Pyxidicoccus xibeiensis: one gene and its partner. The protein of the gene in region 2 interacts with the protein of the main gene of each other region in a pairwise test. Links are inferred from orthologs where the notes say so. Each region holds a gene or a part of one and is shown on either strand. Other genes may lie near its edges.

Region 1 (9,001 bases), on a different replicon or contig from region 2:
CCCGGGGGAGCGGCCGCGAGCGTGGGCGGCTCGCCGTCGTACCTCTCCTACCGGAGCAACGGCGGTGGGGTCTTCCGGCTCGATGCCGCCGGGGCCTGCACGCTGGGCGGGAGTACGCTCATCAAGGCTGGCGCGGTGACGAGCGGCGGCCAGTACGGCGCCGCGGGAGGCTCGGTCTCCATGCGCTGCGGAAGCTTCGACACCACGGGCTGGACTGGCTCCATCACCGCCAACGGGGCGAATGCGTACTCGGGCTCGCTCGGCGCGGTGCGCGCGGGCGGTGGCGGCCGGATTGCGCTGGTCAGCACGGGCGGAGCTTCGAGCTTCGTCGGAGCCCTCACCTATCCGCTCCCGACGAGCAGCACGCAGGTGCAGGCGCGGGGAGGCACCGGCATCAGCGCGGCGTACAGCGACGGTGGCGCGGGCACGGTGTTCCTCAAGCAAGGTGACGTGCCGTATGGGCAGCTGCTCATCAACAACAACAATCAGACGCACTACGCCGCGGGCGGGTACACGCCGCTCATCTCCATCGCGGGAACCCTCAGCAGCCCGGTCGCCGCCGGTGACACCACGATGGGGGTGACCATCACCAGCACGCCGCTCCACGGCTCGGCCGCCCTCAACCAGCGCCTCTCCGGCATCTGGCTGCGGCCCGACACCAGCGTGAACAGCGGCAACCTGCCCGCGGACAACCTGGTCACGGTCTCCGGCAATACCTTCGTCAGCTCGTCGCTGACCCAGCTGACGACCTCACCGGCCCTGGCCCCGGTGCCGGCGGGCGCGAGCTTCAAGAGCGCAGACCTCTTCAACGTCTACAACGTCGTGGGCGGCGCCATCACCCAGACGAACGGCGACATCTACATCGTCCCGTAGCAGCCCCCCGGCTCGACGCGGGGTGGCCGCACCGGGCAGCCGCTGATGATTTCCCTCCCGGGCGGCGGCGGTGCGCCTGCCGCACAAGAAGCGCTGAGCAGCACCGCCGCTCCAGCGGGATAGAGTGCCCGGCCATGAGAGTCCCGCTGGAGCTGCGCCGTGCCTACAAGCTGCTCAACCACGGCCCCACCACGCTCGTCGCGAGCGCCGCGCAGGGCCGCACCAACGTCATGGCCGCCGCCTGGGCCATGCCCATCGACTTCGAGCCTCCCAAGGTCTCCGTCGTCATCGCCGAGGGCACCCTCACGCGTGAGCTGGTGGATGCCTCGGGCGAGTTCACCCTCTGCGTCCCCACGTGCGCGCAGCTGGAGCAGGTCTATGCCGTGGGCTCGGTCACCGGCCGCGATGAGGACAAGTGGGCTGCCTCGGGGCTGAAGGCCCTCCCCGCCTCCCGCGTGCAGGCGCCGCTCGTGGAGGGCTGCGTGGGGTGGCTGGAGTGCCGCGTGCTCCCCGAGCCAGACGTCCAGCGCAAGTACGACCTGTTCATCGCCGAGGTCGTCGCCGCCTGGGTCGAGGACGCGGTGTGGAAGGACAATGGATGGGACTTCAGCGCTGGAGATGCCTACCGCCCCATCCACCATCTGGCCGGCGGCGTATTCTTTGCCACGGGTGAGCGGATGCAGGCGCACAAGCCCGAGGGTGGGAAGGGGTAGTGAGTCCTGCGCGCGCCCGTCGAGTGAGCGCAGCTCCTACCGCGTAGAGGGATGCGACCCGGCCAGACTCCCTGGCTGCTCCACGAGGGATGGAACTGGCGCCTGGCGTCTGAGGAGCTGCGCTACGGGCCCCCTTGATTCCCAGTTGGCCTGCCATTGAATGATGGCGCATCTGCTCATCGGGGCCACAGGCCTGACGTGTTCGTCTCCGTGCGAGGAATGCTTGCCACGCGCAATGCGAGGCATGAGGCCGCGCTCGAGGCGCCCCCATGGCGGCGGGGCGTCGTCCCGACCGCCCCCTCCGCGATGACACACCCCGCTCGAACTGCCCACACCCCGCAGGGCGGGTTTCACGCGGCCCTGCAATGACAGACAGCTCGAGCAGGTCGTCAGAGCCTCCTGGATGCCCCACCGGGGCCAGGAGGCATCCGGCGTCAGCCCGACGGCTGGTCTGCCAGCCGTGAGCCATGTCAAAGTTGCCGCAACCCCGTTACTCATGGAGCAGGACATGCATCAGCTGCTGTTGAAGAGTCTTCTGGCGGTGGTGGCGTGCGCGACCTTCGCCTGTGGCCCCTCCCGGCTTTCGGTGAAGGAGATGCGCGTGACCGCTCCCTCCCTCATGATCTCGAACAAGAGCCCCCGCACCGCCTACCTCGTTCTCGACCCCGCGAAGGTGCCGGCAGTGATGCCGGTGCTGGTGGACAACACCGACCGTGGAGGGAGGCTCGAGGATGTGCAGGCCTTCGTGCAGAGAGATCTCGTCAAGGTGTTCGGCAACTACTTCGACAAGGTGGAGGTGGTCGCTCCCGGTCAGCCCCTCCCGAGCACGCCACATGCGGTCATCGACGTGAAGGTCGAGCGTGTCGAGGTCCGCGTCGCGGGGGTCGTCGGAGGGACTTCCGTGGGGCATGCAGCAATGACCTGGGGGCTGGGGCTCAAGCTCTCCGAGGAGAACGAGTATCTCTTCTCGTTCGCCGGGGAGTCGGCAGGCACAGCGACGGGTGACGTCGGCGTGGTCTTCCGCTCGATGTTCGAGGAGGGCATCGCGGACATGCTCAGGGGCTACTCCGACAAGGACATCCACTCCAAGGTGTTGAGCGTGCCCTCGGCGGCCCCGACCGCGAAGTCGACTGACATCTAGGCCCTCCGCCACGGCCACGGTCCAGCCCGGAAGGACGCCGCCGGGCTGGACGTGCCCGGCTCCCAGAGAGCCGGGCACTACCTCCCGGCGTCAGCCGAACTCCACCACGCGCATGCCGAACAGCCGGTCCACGGCCAGCAGCAGGTCGTCGTTCACCTGCACCTTGATGGACGTGTTGCCGATGAGCGCCTCGCCCTCGCCGTGGAAGAGCACGCTGACGGCCACCGGCGTGGCGCCCGCGTACTTCTTCGCCAGCTCGTGCAGCTTCGCCACGCGCTCCTCCGTCAGCAGGTCCGCCGGCACGCGCAGCTCCAGCCGCTTGGTGCGCTTCTCGCGCACTTCCTTGAGGCTCTGGATGTCGTCGACGATGAGCTCCGGCGTCGGCGAGTCCTCGTCGCGCTGGCTGATCTGCACCGTCCCCGTCACCAGGATGGGGTCGTCCGACTTGAGCAGGTGCTCCCAGTTCTCGAAGCCCGGCTTGGGCCCCTGCTTCGCCCACTTGCCGTCCCGGCCCATCACGTTGCGCGTGCCTTCCTTGCCCGGGAAGCACACCAGCTCGATGGAGCCGGACAGGTCCTCAATCGTCACCCACGCCATGCGCTTGCCCGTCTTCGTGGGCCGCTCGCGCAGCACCGTGACGACGCCCGCCACCGTGAGCTTGTCGTCCTTGCGCGCCCGCTGCACCGCCGTAATCGGCTTCGCGTAGCGCTTGAGCTCCTTGTCGTACTGATGCAGCGGATGGCCGGACACGTAGAAGCCGATGGCCTCCTTCTCCAGCGCCAGCCGCTCCTTCTCCGACCACTCCTCCACCGCCACGTACTCGTCCTTCAGCCCGCCACCGCTGCCCGAGGCCGGGCCCGCCAGCATGCCGAACAACGAGCTCTGCCCCGCCGCCTTGTCCTTCTGGCTGGCCGAGCCGCGGTTGATGGCCTTCTCAATCGTGTCGAAGATCTGCCGGCGCGGGCGCTTCTCGAAGTCGAAGGAGCCCGCCTTCACCAGCGCCTCCAGCACCTTGCGGTTGACCTTGCGGCTGTCCACGCGCTCGCAGAAGTCGAAGAGGCTCTTGAAGGGGCCGTCCTTGCGCGCCTCCAGGATGGACTCGATGGCGCCCTCGCCCACGCCCTTGATGGCGCCGAGGCCGAAGCGAATCTTCCCCTCCACCGCGCCGAAGTGCAGGTCCGACTGATTGACGTCCGGCGGCAGCACCGCGAGGCCCGACTCGCGCGCCTCGCTGATGTGCTTCACCACCTTGTCGGTGTTGTCCTTCTCGGAAGAGAGAAGGGCCGCCATGAACTCGCACGGGTAATGCGCCTTCAGCCACGCGGTGTGGATGGTGACGAGGCCGTACGCCGCCGAGTGGCTCTTGTTGAAGCCGTACTCGGCGAACTTCTCCATCAGGTCGAAGATTTCGCCGGCGACCTTGAGGTCGACGCTGTTCTTCGCGCAGCCCTCGAGGAAGCCGGCGCGCTCGGCCTGCATGACCTCGGCCTTCTTCTTGCCCATGGCGCGGCGAAGCAGGTCCGCGCGGCCCAGGGTGTAGCCACCCAGGACCTGCGAGATCTGCATCACCTGCTCCTGGTACACGATGACGCCGTAGGTGTCCTTGAGCACCGGCTCCAGCGCGGGGTGCGGATACGACACCTTCTCCCGGCCGTGCTTGCGGTTGATGAAGACGTCCACCATGCCGGAGTCCAGCGGGCCCGGGCGGTAGAGCGCGCCGGCGGCGATGACGTCCTCGAAGCAGTTCGGCTTGAGCTTCACGACCATTTCCGTGAAGCCGCTCGACTCCATCTGGAAGACACCGGCCGTGTCCCCCTTGGCCATCAGCTCCCAGACCTTGTCGTCGTTGAGCGGAATCTCGTGCCGGGGGATGTGCTTGTCGTGGTTGCGCTTGACCAGGTCCAGCGCGTGCTGAATCACGGTGAGCGTCTTCAGGCCGAGGAAGTCGAACTTCACCAGGCCCGCCGCCTCCACCTCGTCCTTGGCGAACTGGGTGATGAGCGTCTTCTCACCCGGCGGCTGGTAGACGGGCACGAACTCCCACAGCGGCTTGTCGGCAATCACCACGCCGGCCGCGTGCATGCCGGGCTGCCGGTGCAGGCCCTCCAGCGCGAGCGCGATTTCGAGCACGTCCTTGGTGGTGACGGGCCGGCCTTCCACCTCGCCGAGGTTGGAGGGCGTCTCCATCATCTCCTTGAGGCGCGGCTCCATCTCGATGGCCTCCTTGAGCGTGATGTTGAGCACCTCGGGCACCAGCTTGGCGATGCGGTCACCCTCGCTGAACGGCAGCGCGAAGACGCGGCACACGTCGCGCAGCACGCTCTTGGCCTTGAGCGAGCCGAAGGTGATGATCTGCCCCACGTTCATCTCGCCGTACTTCCGGCCGACGTACTTGATGACCTCGTCGCGGCGGTCCTGGCAGAAGTCGATATCGAAGTCCGGCATCGACACGCGCTCCGGATTCAGGAAGCGCTCGAACAGGAGGTTGTACGGAATGGGGTCCACGTCGGTGATGCGCAGCGCGTAGGCCACCAGGCTGCCGGCGCCGGAGCCGCGGCCCGGGCCCACGGGGATGTTCTGCTTCTTCGCCCAGTTGATGAAGTCCTGGACGATGAGGAAGTACCCGCTGAAGCCCATCTTCTGGATGACGCCAATCTCCAGCTTGAGGCGGTCCTGGTACACCTCGCGGTCGATGGGGTACGTGACGGTGGCGGCCAGCTCGTTGAAGCGCTCGCGCAGGCCCTCGTAGGCCAGCTCCGCCATGTAGCTGTCCGGGGTGTGGCTGTCCGGCACCTTGAAGGTGGGCAGCATGGGCTTGCCCAGCTTCAGCTCCAGGTTGCACTGCTCGGCGATGCGCTGGGTGTTGTGGACGGCCTCGGGAATGTCCTTGAAGGCCTCCAGCATCTCCGCGGGGCTCGTGACGTAGAGCTTGTCCGTGGAGTGCTTCATGCGCTTGCCGTCCGCCAGCGTCTTGCCGCTGGCGATGCACATCAAGAGCTCGTGCGCGCGCGCGTCCTCGCGCTTGATGTAGTGCGCGTCCGCCGTGGCGCACAGCGGGATGTCCATGTCCCGCGAGAGCTGCTTGAGGTTCTCGTTGGCCTTCTCCTGCTCGGGCATCCCGTTGGACTGCACCTCCAGGAAGAAGTGCCCGGGCTCGAAGATGTCCTTGTATTCCTGCGCGGCGCGGCGGGCGTGGTCCATGTCGCCGCGGAAGCACGCGCTCGTCACTTCACCACCAAGGCACGCGGTGAGGGCGAAGAGCCCCTTGCTGTGCTCCGCGAGCACCTTCTTGTCGATGCGCGGGTGGTAGTAGAAGCCCTGCATGTACGCCGTGGACGAGAGGTAGCGGAGGTTGGCGTAGCCCTCCGCGTTCTTCGCCACGAGGATGAGGTGGTGGGAGACCTTCTCGGAGCGGTCCTCGCGCCCCTTGGGGCCGGCGACGTAGGCCTCCATGCCGAGGATGGGCTTGATGCCGGCGTCCTTGGCCTTCTTGTAGAAGTCGATGGCGCCGAACATGTTGCCGTGGTCCGTCACGGCAACGCTGGTCATCCCCTTCTCCTTCACCGTCTTGATGAGGTCCTTCATCCGAATCGCCCCATCGAGGAGCGAGTAGAGGGTGTGCAGGTGGAGGTGGGTAAAGGACATGGGCTCGTGCCACTCCAGGAAGCGGGATGCTGAACAGTAGGGCGGGGCTCCCCTGCTCGCCAGTCCAGTGTCGAGACTCTGGAGGTAGGCGACGGCGGAGCCGATAATTCGGCCTCGGAGCCCGTTCTGCCATGGGCGGAAGCCAGGGAGAAGAAAGTAACGGAGGGGCACGCCCTGCGCCCGCCTCCGTGCCACCTGGCGTGCGTCCGGTCATGGTCATTCGTGTCAGATTTCGGGGTGTTGCATCGCCGGGTGGATGCCCAGGGTGTGGGTCCATGGCATCCGCGGACCGCCCCACCCTCGCCCGTGCCCTCCTGCTCGGCTGCCGTGCGGGCCTGCTCGTCTTCCTGGCGCTCTACACGCTGTGCGCAGTCTTCAACATGAAGCTGGGCTACCAGGGGAACGAGAGCCAGGTCGTCTCGGAGTACGTCTGGAGCGAGTGGCGGGGCGTGGTGCTGGGGCAGGTGGCGCGGCTGATAGGGGCCTACACCGTGCTGGGGCTGGCCGCGGGCGCGTTCCTGGGCGCCGGCCTGTGGGCCGCGGGCGCCGGCCGGCGGGCCGTGTTCTGGGGCAGCGCGCTGGCGTGCCTCGGGGTGGACGTGCTGCTGGTGCTGGGGGACATGGCGCACCACCCGCACCTGTACGCGGCCACGCTGTACGAGCGCTCGGCCGTCACCCGCCAGGTCCTGCTGTCGGTGAGTGGCACCCCGCCCCTGGCCTGGGGGATGGCCGCGGCAGTGGCCCCCGCGCTGGCCGTCCTGGCCCTGCTCGCCCGGGCGCTGCGGGCCGCGCCCGGGCGCGCGCTGGCGGCAGGCGGTGCGCTGGCGGTGCTGCTGGGGATGGGCACGTTGGTGCGGGCCGCCGGGACGCCTCCCGAAAAGGCGGCGGCGCGCGCCAAGGGGCCCCACCTGCTCATCCTCTCCGCGGACGGGCTGCGCCCGGACCACTTCTCCGGCAACGGCTACCCGCGCCCCACCACGCCCAACATCGACCGGCTGCTGCGCGAGGGGACGCAGTTCCAGGAGACGGTGGTGCAGGTGCCGCGCACGGCGCCCTCCTGGACGACGCTGCTCACCTCGCAGTGGGCGGGCGAGCACCCCATCCGCCACACGCTGGTGGGGCGCGAGGCCCGGGAGCAGCCGCTCACCACGCTGGCCACCGCGCTGAACGAAGCGGGCTGGACGACGGCGGTGGTGGCGGACTACGCGGGGGACCACTTCTCCCGCCTGGACTACGGCTTCCAGCACGTGGAGGCGCCGGCCTTCCACTTCCCGGACCTCATCCGCCAGCGGATGCTCATCACCCACGTGCCCCTGCTGCCATGGACGGCGCTGGCCCCGGGCCTCTTCCCGGAGCGCGGCCAGTTCCCCGAGCTGACCGACCCGGCGCCGCTGCTCCGCCGCACGCGGCGCATGCTGGAGGGGATGCCCGCCGACGCGCCCTTCGCGCTCGTCGTCTTCGGCTCCACGCCGCACTTCCCCTACGCCGCGCCCTGGCCCGAGGAAGGCCGCTTCGTCGCGCCGGACTACACGGGCCCCTGGCGCTTCGGCACCACGCCGCGCATGGAGCAGCCTCCGGACGAGGCGCCGCCCACGCCCGAGGACGTGGAGGCGCTGGTGGCCAACTACGACGCGGGGCTGCGGGCCTTCGACGGGCTGGTGGGGGACGTGCGCGCGGAACTGGAGCGCCGCGGGCTGTGGGACTCCACGCTGGTGGTGGTGCTGTCGGACCATGGCGAGCACCTGGCGGACGAGGGCCGCGGCGTGGGCCATGGCGACCACCTGTGGGGCAGCGCCGCGCTGCGCGTGCCCTTCGTGCTGCGGCTGCCGGGACAGGTGGCCGAGGGGCACACGGTGAGGCAGCGCGCGCGGGCCTTGGACGTGGCGCCCACGCTGCTGGAGCTGCTCGGCGTGCCCTGGCCGGAGACGTTCCGGGGACGCTCGCTGGCGTCGCTCGTCCGGCCCGGCGCGGAGGACCTGGGGATGCCGGACGCGCCCGCGCTGGTGGAGTCGGACCTCTGGTTCAGCGACCGCGACGGCCAGCCCTATCAGCGGGTGCGCATCCCCTACCCGTGGGTCTACGAGACGGCCACCGTGGAACCCGAGACGGGCGACATCGCCCTCAAACCCGAGTGGGAAGCGCCCGTGCACGCGGCGCGGCACCGGGGCCTGTACCTGGGCCGCTGGAAGCTGCTGGAGCTGCCCACGCCCCGGGGCATCAAGGTGGAGCTGTACGACGTGGTGACGGACCCCGGCGAGGCGCACGACGTCAGCGCGGACCACCCGGAGGTGGTGCGCAACCTGCGCGAGCTGCTCGCCCGCGAGCGGCCGGTGCCGCGCATGCCCGAGGCCCGGGGCACGCGCTGACCCGCGGGCGCCACGCTTCACACTTCTTCACGCGCGGTACAGGCGCCCGACATGGGCGTTCGGCACATTGAGCACCGTCGCCACAGAGGCGAATCCACCCGGGGCCCCACGCGGGGTCCATCAGGAGAGTGCCATGTCCAAGAAGCTCGCCGTCGCCGGTTCCGCCGTCCTCGCCGTCGTCCTCCTCAGCGGCTTCGCGTTCCGGGGAGGCCACCATGGCTTCGGCCGGGACCCGGAGCGCATCAAGCAGATGGTCACCTGGA
Region 2 (7,807 bases):
CGCCGCGCTGGCGGTGGTGGGGCTGCCCGTGGTGGTGGGCCTGCTGATGACGTTCGGCATCGCCTGGCTCGTCATCGGCCACCTCAACGTGGTGACGGGCTTCCTGGTCGCCATCCTCATCGGCCTGGGCATCGAGTACGGCGTCCACCTGTGCATGCGCTACTGGGAGGAGCGGCGCGAGAAGTCCTCGCGTGACGCGCTGGCCGCGGCGGTGCGCGGGACGTTTGGCGGGGCCGTCACCTCGGCGGTGACGAACGCGGCGGCCTTCTTCGTGCTGCTGCTGGCGCAGTTCCACGCCTTCAACCAGTTCGGCTTCCTGGCCGGCCTGGGCGTGCTGCTGGCGGTGCTGGCGGCGTACGCGCTGGGGCCCTCGCTGCTGGCCATCGCCGAGCGGCTGCGCCCCGCGCGCCCGGACGCCGCCCCCGCTCCGGCCGGCGCGTCGTCCGTGCCCGTCATCGCGAAGCCGGCGCGCGAGTGGAAGCGCTGGCCCACGTCGGTCATCGCGGCGCTCGCGCTGTCGGTGGTGGGGTTCGCGGCGTTCTCCGTCGTCATCGCCCCTCGGCTGGGCTTCGAGACGGACATGCGGAAGCTGAAGGGGGACTCGCCGGCCTCGCGCCTGGACGACCACGTCACCGCGCAGCTGGGCCAGCCGCTCAACCCGGCCATCTTCCTGGTGGACGACGTGAAGCAGGCCGGGCAGGTGGAGGAGGTCATCGCGGAGGTGAAGCGCCGCAATGGCGATGACTCGGTGTTCCTGCGCACCGCGTCCCTCAACGACCTGGTGCCCACCGACCTGAAGCGGCGCGAGGAGGAGCTGTCTGGCATCCGCACGCTGCTGCAGGGCCTGCCGGCGTCGGCGCGCGACGACGCGCGGCTGAAGGACTTCGAGCGGATGCTGGAGGCGAAGCCGTACGGGCTCGACTCGCTGCCGGTGGAGGTGCGCCGCCGCTTCGAGGCCACGGACGGCAAGGGCACTTTCCTGCTGCTGTTCCCCTCGGTGTCCAACTACGACACGGAGGACCTGCGGCGCTGGGCGGCGCAGATCGACCAGGTGGTGGACGGAGCGAAGGCGCGCGGCATCGACATGTCCGTGCTGGACAGCAACCGCATCGCCGCCCGCATCTTCGCGCTGGTGCGCGGGGACGGTCCGCTCATCCTCTGGTCCGCGGCGGGCGTGGTGTTCTTCGTCATCCTCCTGAGCCTGCGCAGCTTCAAGCGCGCGCTGCTCGTCACCGGGCCGCTGTTCCTGGGCATGACGTGCCTGGCGGGCGGCATGTACCTGTTCGACGTGCAGCTCAACTTCATCAACGCGGTGGTGCTGCCGAACCTGCTCGCCATCGCCGTGGACAACTCCATCCACCTCTTCCACCGGTACGAAGAGGAGGGGCCCGGCTCGCTCGGCAAGGTGGTGCGCCACACGGGCCTGGCGGCGGTGGTGGCCACGCTGTCGAACGCGGCGGGCTACGGCGCGCTGCTCGTCGCCAACCACCAGGGCCTGCGCAGCATCGGTCAGATTGCGCTGCTGGGGGTCGTGTGCACCTTCTTGGGGACCACGGTCTTCTTCCCCGCGATGCTGGCGCTTCTGGAGCGCTGGAGCGGGCGGAAGGCCGTCGCCGCAGGGGAGGGTGCTGTCGTTCGAAGCCTCGAGCTGGGCGTGGCCGGCGCGAGCAGTGAGACGCCGGGGGAGCGGAAGTCAGCGTGAGTTCCTGGTCATTCCAGAGGTCTCGGGGCATCGAAGTGGTGCATCGCGAGCGAGAGGTCCAGGTCCGCCTGAACACGGTGGACCTCATCTGCCTGGTCTCCTGCTCACTGGGGGCGCTGGTGTGCGTGGGCCCGGCCCGCTGGGCGCCGGGGGCGCTGCACAACGCCGCGCTGTTCGCCTTCATGGCGGTGGGCCCGCTGGTCCTTCGCACGCTGGAGGCCATGTATCCGGGCCGCCGGGGCATCACCGTGCTGGCGGACTTCTGGTTGCTGCCGGTGGCGGTGCTGACGCACAGCTGGCTGTCGCCCATCGTGGACGCGCTCAACCCGCTCCTGAAGGACGCGCAGCTGGTGGCGGCGGACCAGCGGCTGTTCGGGTTCCAGGCGGCGGTGGAGCTGGCGCGGCTGGTGCCGCCCTGGCTCAACGACATCCTGATGGTCTGCTACTACGGCCACTTCGTCTGGCCGCTGGTGCTGGGCATCGCGCTCTACCGGCGCTCGCGGGGGCCGTCGTCCGACTTCGAGGAGTGCCTCACGGGCATGGGGTTGCTGTTCTTCCTCACCTACGCGGCCTACGCGATGGTGCCGGCGGTGGGGCCCCGCTACTTCCTCATCGGCTCGTTCGACGGGCCGCTGAAGGGCGCGGTGCTGACGCCGCTGCTGGACTCGGTGATGCGCACGCCGCTGTACGCGCGGGACTGCTTCCCGTCGGGCCACACCGGCACCACGCTGCTGGTCCTCTTCTACGCGTGGCGCTTCGCCCGGCGCCTCTTCTGGGTGATGCTGCTGCCGGGCATCGGCCTCATCATCGCCACGCTGGCGGGGCGCTTCCACTACGCCACGGACCTGGTGGCGGCAGTGCCCCTGGTCATGGTGGTGGCGGGGCTGGCGCTGGGGCTGTCCCGGGCCGCGCGGCAGCGCGAGGTCGTCAAGGGCGCGCGCTCGGTGCCAGTGGACGCTATCGTGCGTCCCTGAGCGCCGGCCTCACCCCGAGGGCCCGGCCAGGAGGAGCTTCCTTCCATGTCCAGGCCCGTGTCCGCGCAGCGCGTCACCCGGTTCGGCACCACCGTCTTCTCCGAGTTCAGCGCGCTGGCAGCGAAGCACGGCGCCGTCAACCTGGGGCAGGGGTTCCCGGACTTCGACGGGCCGGATGCCATCAAGGAGGCCGCGCAGCGCGCCATCCGTGACGGGGTGAACCAGTACGCCATCAGCATGGGCGCGAAGGACCTGCGGCTCGCCATCTCCGAGCACTCGGCGCGCTTCTACGGCCAGCAGGTGGACCCGGACACCATGGTGACCGTCACGAGCGGCGCCACCGAGGCCATCCTCGACGTGATGCTGGGGCTGGTGGACCCGGGCGACGAGGTGGTGGCCTTCGAGCCGTATTACGACTCGTACGACGCCAACATCACCTTCGTTGGCGCCACCCCGCGCTACGTGCCGCTGCGGCCGCCGGACGAGGCGCATCCGGAGTGGTGGTTCGACCGGGACGAGGTGCGCGCCGCGTTCGGCCCGCGCACGCGGCTGCTCATCCTCAACTCGCCGCACAACCCCACGGGCAAGGTCTTCACCCGCGAGGAGCTGGAGTTCCTGGCCGCGCTCTGCGTCGAGCACGACGTGAAGGTGCTGTCGGACGAGGTCTACGAGCACATCGTCTTCGCGCCGGCGAAGCACGTGCGCCCGGCCACGCTGCCGGCGCTGGCGGACCGCACCGCGACGGTGAGCAGCGCGGGGAAGACGTTCAGCCTCACGGGGTGGAAGATTGGCTGGGTGATTGCGCCTCCGCCGCTGCGGGACGCCGTGCAGCGCGCGCACCAGTTCGTGACGTTCGCCACCGCGTCGCCCCTGCAGGCGGCCATGGCTGCGGCGCTACGGCTGCCGGACGCGTACTTCGCGGAGCTGACGGCGACGTACACGGCGAAGCGGGAGCGGCTGCTGAGCGGGCTGCGCGAGGCGGGGCTGACGGCGTATGCGCCGCAGGGCAGCTATTTCATCCTCGCGGACATTGCCCGGTACGGCTTCCCGGACGACATCGCGTTCTGCCGGCACCTGGTGTCGGAGGTGGGCGTGGCAGCGATTCCTCCGAGCGTCTTCTACGGCCCGGAGCACCGTCACCTGGGCCAGAAGCTGGCCCGCTTCGCCTTCTGCAAGACGGAAGGCGTGCTGGACGAGGCCGTGCGGCGCCTGCGCGCGAAGCTGACGCCGGGGCGCTGAGGCTCAACCCCCGGCGGCGCTACATGTTCCGCCGGTATTGGCCGCCCACGTCGTACAGCGCGCGGGACAGCTGGCCCAGCGTGCACACCTTGCACGCGTCCATCAGCGCGGCGAACACGTTGCCGTTGTCCAGCGCGGCGCGGCGCACCGCCTCCAGCGCCTTCGTGGCCGTCGCCTCGTTGCGCTTGCGGAAGGCGTCGCGCGAGGAGATGGCGTAGTCCTTCTCCTCCTTCGTCGCGCGAATCACCTCCGGTGGCTGCACGGTGGGCGAGCCCTTCGGGTCCAGGAAGGTATTCACCCCGATGATGGGCAGCGTCCCGTCGTGCTTCAGCGTCTCGTAGTAGAGCGACTCCTCCTGGATCTTCGAGCGCTGGTACATGCGCTCCATGGCGCCCAGCACGCCGCCGCGCTCGGAGATGGCGCGGAACTCCGTCAGCACCGCCGCCTCCACCAGGTCCGTCAGCTCCTCGACGATGAACGAGCCCTGGTTGGGGTTCTCGTTCTTCGACAGGCCGAACTCCTTGTTGATGACCAGCTGGATGGCGAGCGCCCGCCGTACACTCTCTTCGGTGGGCGTGGTGATGGCTTCGTCATACGCGTTGGTGTGCAGGGAGTTGCAGTTGTCGTTGAGCGCCAGCAGCGCCTGCAGCGTGGTGCGGATGTCGTTGAAGGCAATCTCCTGCGCGTGCAGGGAGCGGCCGGAAGTCTGGATGTGGTACTTCAGCTTCTGCGAGCGGTCGTTGCCGTTGTACTTGTCGCGGATGGCCTTGGCCCAGATGCGGCGCGCCACGCGGCCGAGCACCGTGTACTCGGGGTCCATGCCGTTCGAGAAGAAGAACGACAGGTTGGGCGCGAAGTCGTCGATGTCCATCCCGCGCGACAGGTAGTACTCGACGAAGGTGAAGCCGTTGGCCAGCGTGAAGGCCAGCTGGGAGATGGGGTTCGCCCCGGCCTCCGCGATGTGGTACCCGGAGATGGACACCGAGTAGAAGTTCCGCACCTTCTGGTCGATGAAGTACTGCTGGATGTCGCCCATGACGCGCAGGGCGAACTCGGTGGAGAAGATGCAGGTGTTCTGCGCCTGGTCCTCCTTGAGGATGTCCGCCTGCACGGTGCCACGCACCGACTGCAACGTCTTCGCGCGGATCTTCTCGTACACCTCGCGCGGCAGCACCTCGTCACCGGACACGCCCAGCAGCAGCAGGCCCAGCCCGTCGTTTCCCGCGGGCAGGTCGCCCTGGTAGCGCGGACGGGGCAGGCCGCGCTCGCGGTAGATGGCGTCGATCTTCTTCTCCACCGCCTCCACCTGGCCGTTCTCGCGGATCCACTTCTCGCACTGCTGGTCCACGGCGGCGTTGAGGAAGAAGCCCAGCAGCATGGGCGCCGGGCCGTTGATGGTCATCGACACGGACGTGGACGGGTCCGCCAGGTCGAAGCCCGAGTAGAGCTTCTTCGCGTCGTCCACGTTGGCGATGGACACGCCCGAGTTGCCCACCTTGCCGTAGATGTCCGGCCGGTGGTCCGGGTCCTCGCCGTACAGCGTCACGGAGTCGAACGCGGTGGACAGGCGCTTCGCGGGCAGGCCGCGTGACACGTAGTGGAAGCGCTTGTTGGTGCGCTCCGGGCCGCCCTCGCCGGCGAACATACGGGCGGGGTCCTCGCCCTCGCGCTTGAGCGGGAAGACGCCCGCGGTGAACGGGAAGGCGCCCGGGGCATTCTCACGCAGGAGCCAGGTGAGGATGTCGCCCCAGTCCTCGTAGCGGGGCAGGGCAATCTTCGGGATGCGCAGGTGCGAGAGGGACTCGGTGTAGAGGTCCAGCTCGATGACGCGATCTCTCACCTGGTACTGGTACTTCGCCGCCGCGTAGCGCCGCTTCGTCGCCGGCCACTCGGCCAGCAGGCGCCGGCAGTCCGGGTGCAGGCGGCTCTCCAGGTCCTGGTACAGCGCCACCAGCTCGCCCAGGTACGCGGGCTCGCCCTCCACGCGCTCGGTCACCTGCACCACGTCGGTGGTGTCCTTGGGCTCGACGATCTCCAGGCGCTTCTTGCCCACGTTGGCGCGCAGGGCCTGGATGGTGCCGTGCAGTTGGTACATGCGCCGGGCGATGGCGGCCTGGGCGCGCACGAAGCCGTCATAGGCTTCGCACGTCTCGACAATCTCCGCGAGGTAGCGCGTGCGCTCCGGCGGGATGATCCACTTCTTCTCGCTCATCCCAGGGGTGAGCTCGAAATGGGACTGGAGCGGCGCGCCCGTCTTCTTCACCAGCGCGTCCATGATGGCCCGGTACAGCTGGTTCATCCCCGGGTCGTTGAACTGCGAGGCGATGGTGCCGTGTACTGGCACCGCGTCGTCGGCGAGGGTGAAGGCGTTGTGGTTGCGCTTCCACTGCTTGCGCACGTCGCGCAGCGCGTCCAGCGAGCCGCGCTTGTCGAACTTGTTGATGGCGATGACGTCCGCGAAGTCGAGCATGTCGATCTTCTCGAGCTGCGTCGCCGCGCCGTACTCGGCCGTCATCACGTAGAGCGACACGTCCGAGTGCTCGGTGATCTCGGTGTCCGACTGGCCGATGCCGGACGTCTCCACGACGATGAGGTCGAAGCCCGCCGCCTTGCACACCTCGATGGAGTGGGCCACGTGCCGCGACAGGGCCAGGTTGCTCTGCCGCGTGGCCATCGACCGCATGTAGACGCGCGAGCTGTCGATGGAGTTCATCCGGATGCGGTCACCGAGGAGCGCGCCGCCGGACTTGCGCTTGGACGGGTCCACGGAGAGCACGGCGAGCGTCTTGTCCGGGAAGTCGGCGAGGAAGCGGCGCACCAGCTCGTCCACGAGGCTGGACTTGCCCGCGCCGCCGGTGCCGGTGATGCCAAGCACGGGCACCCGGGGCGCGTCCACATGCGCTTCCGCCATGGCCTTGCGCAGCTCCTCACCGGCGTCCGCGAAGTTCTCCGCGATGGTGATGAGCGAGGCGATGCGGTCCGCCTCGCGGGGCAGGGGCCTGGCGACCAGGGGCTTGAAGTCCGGCTGACGCTTCTCGAAGTCGCACTTGGAGATGAGGTCGTCGATCATCCCCTGCAGGCCCATGGCCCGGCCGTCGTCCGGCGAGTAGATGCGGGTGACGCCGTACTTGTGCAGCTCCTCGATCTCCGAGGGGAGGATGGTGCCGCCGCCACCGCCGAACACCTTGATGTCCGCGCCGCGCTCGCGCAGCAGGTCGATCATGTACTTGAAGTACTCGACGTGGCCGCCCTGGTAGGAGGTGATGGCGATGCCCTGGGCGTCCTCCTGGATGGCACAGTCGACGATTTCCGCCACGGAGCGGTTGTGGCCCAGGTGGATGATCTCCGCGCCAGACGCCTGCATCAGGCGGCGCATCACGTTGATGGCGGCGTCATGCCCGTCGAACAGGCTGGCGGCCGTGACGATGCGGACGTGGAAGCGGGGCTTGTAGGGCTGGGGAGGGGTGGTCGGCTGAGCGTGTCGCACGCGCGTACACTAGAAGTGCGATGCGGGGCCGGCAAGCGATTGAGACGGCGTGTGCCCGCCGGACGACGCGGGCTGTCAGGCCGGTAAACGAGGCAGGAAGGCGCCTAGTACACGCAGTGCGGCCGAGGTGGGCGTCGCGCGCCCTTCACGTACGTCCCCCTCCAGCGTCGGCACCAGGGCGGAGACCTCGGGGTGCGCTCGCAGGGCCGACCGCAGGCCGTCATGCACCATGGCCCACATCCAACCGACCTGCTGCTCCTTGCGGCGGCGCGACAGCTCGCCCGACGCAGCGCGCCGCGAGATGTGGGTGGCCACCGAGTCCCACAGCGTGTCGATGCCGAGGCCCTCCAGCGCGCTGCACGTGGTGACCACCGGCTCCGCGCCCGGCCGCATGAGGTGCAGTGC

What was found.
Region 1: the proteins of LXT23_RS33280 (region 2) and dnaE interact in binary tests that used the Escherichia coli proteins (3 or more experiments, as listed by UniProt). The link is inferred for Pyxidicoccus xibeiensis from one-to-one orthologs.

The regions. Positions count from the first base shown.
Region 1 is NZ_JAJVKV010000011.1:166,791-175,791, forward strand. Bases 2,618-6,732 are described here. They hold dnaE (DNA polymerase III subunit alpha), read right to left. Parts: upstream 6,373-6,732; coding sequence 2,818-6,372; downstream 2,618-2,817. Other genes in these bases: LXT23_RS36320 (hypothetical protein), read left to right, coding at 2,618-2,727; LXT23_RS36330 (sulfatase family protein), read left to right, coding at 6,648-6,732. Also shown: LXT23_RS36310 (beta strand repeat-containing protein), read left to right, coding at 1-873; LXT23_RS36315 (flavin reductase family protein), read left to right, coding at 1,008-1,586; more of LXT23_RS36320, read left to right, coding at 2,095-2,617; more of LXT23_RS36330, read left to right, coding at 6,733-8,738; LXT23_RS36335 (Spy/CpxP family protein refolding chaperone), read left to right, coding at 8,872-9,001. UniProt on the Escherichia coli protein: DNA polymerase III is a complex, multichain enzyme responsible for most of the replicative synthesis in bacteria. This DNA polymerase also exhibits 3' to 5' exonuclease activity. The alpha chain is the DNA polymerase catalytic subunit.
Region 2 is NZ_JAJVKV010000009.1:88,750-96,556, forward strand. The notes cover bases 1,898-4,818. They hold LXT23_RS33280 (aminotransferase class I/II-fold pyridoxal phosphate-dependent enzyme), read left to right. Parts: upstream 1,898-2,721; coding sequence 2,722-3,915; downstream 3,916-4,818. Other genes in these bases: LXT23_RS33275 (phosphatase PAP2 family protein), read left to right, coding at 1,898-2,676; LXT23_RS33285 (methylmalonyl-CoA mutase family protein), read right to left, coding at 3,935-4,818. Also shown: LXT23_RS33270 (efflux RND transporter permease subunit), read left to right, coding at 1-1,702; more of LXT23_RS33275, read left to right, coding at 1,699-1,897; more of LXT23_RS33285, read right to left, coding at 4,819-7,402; methylmalonyl Co-A mutase-associated GTPase MeaB, read right to left, coding at 7,478-7,807. UniProt on the Escherichia coli protein: Shows aminotransferase activity with methionine and histidine as substrates, and to a lesser extent also with phenylalanine.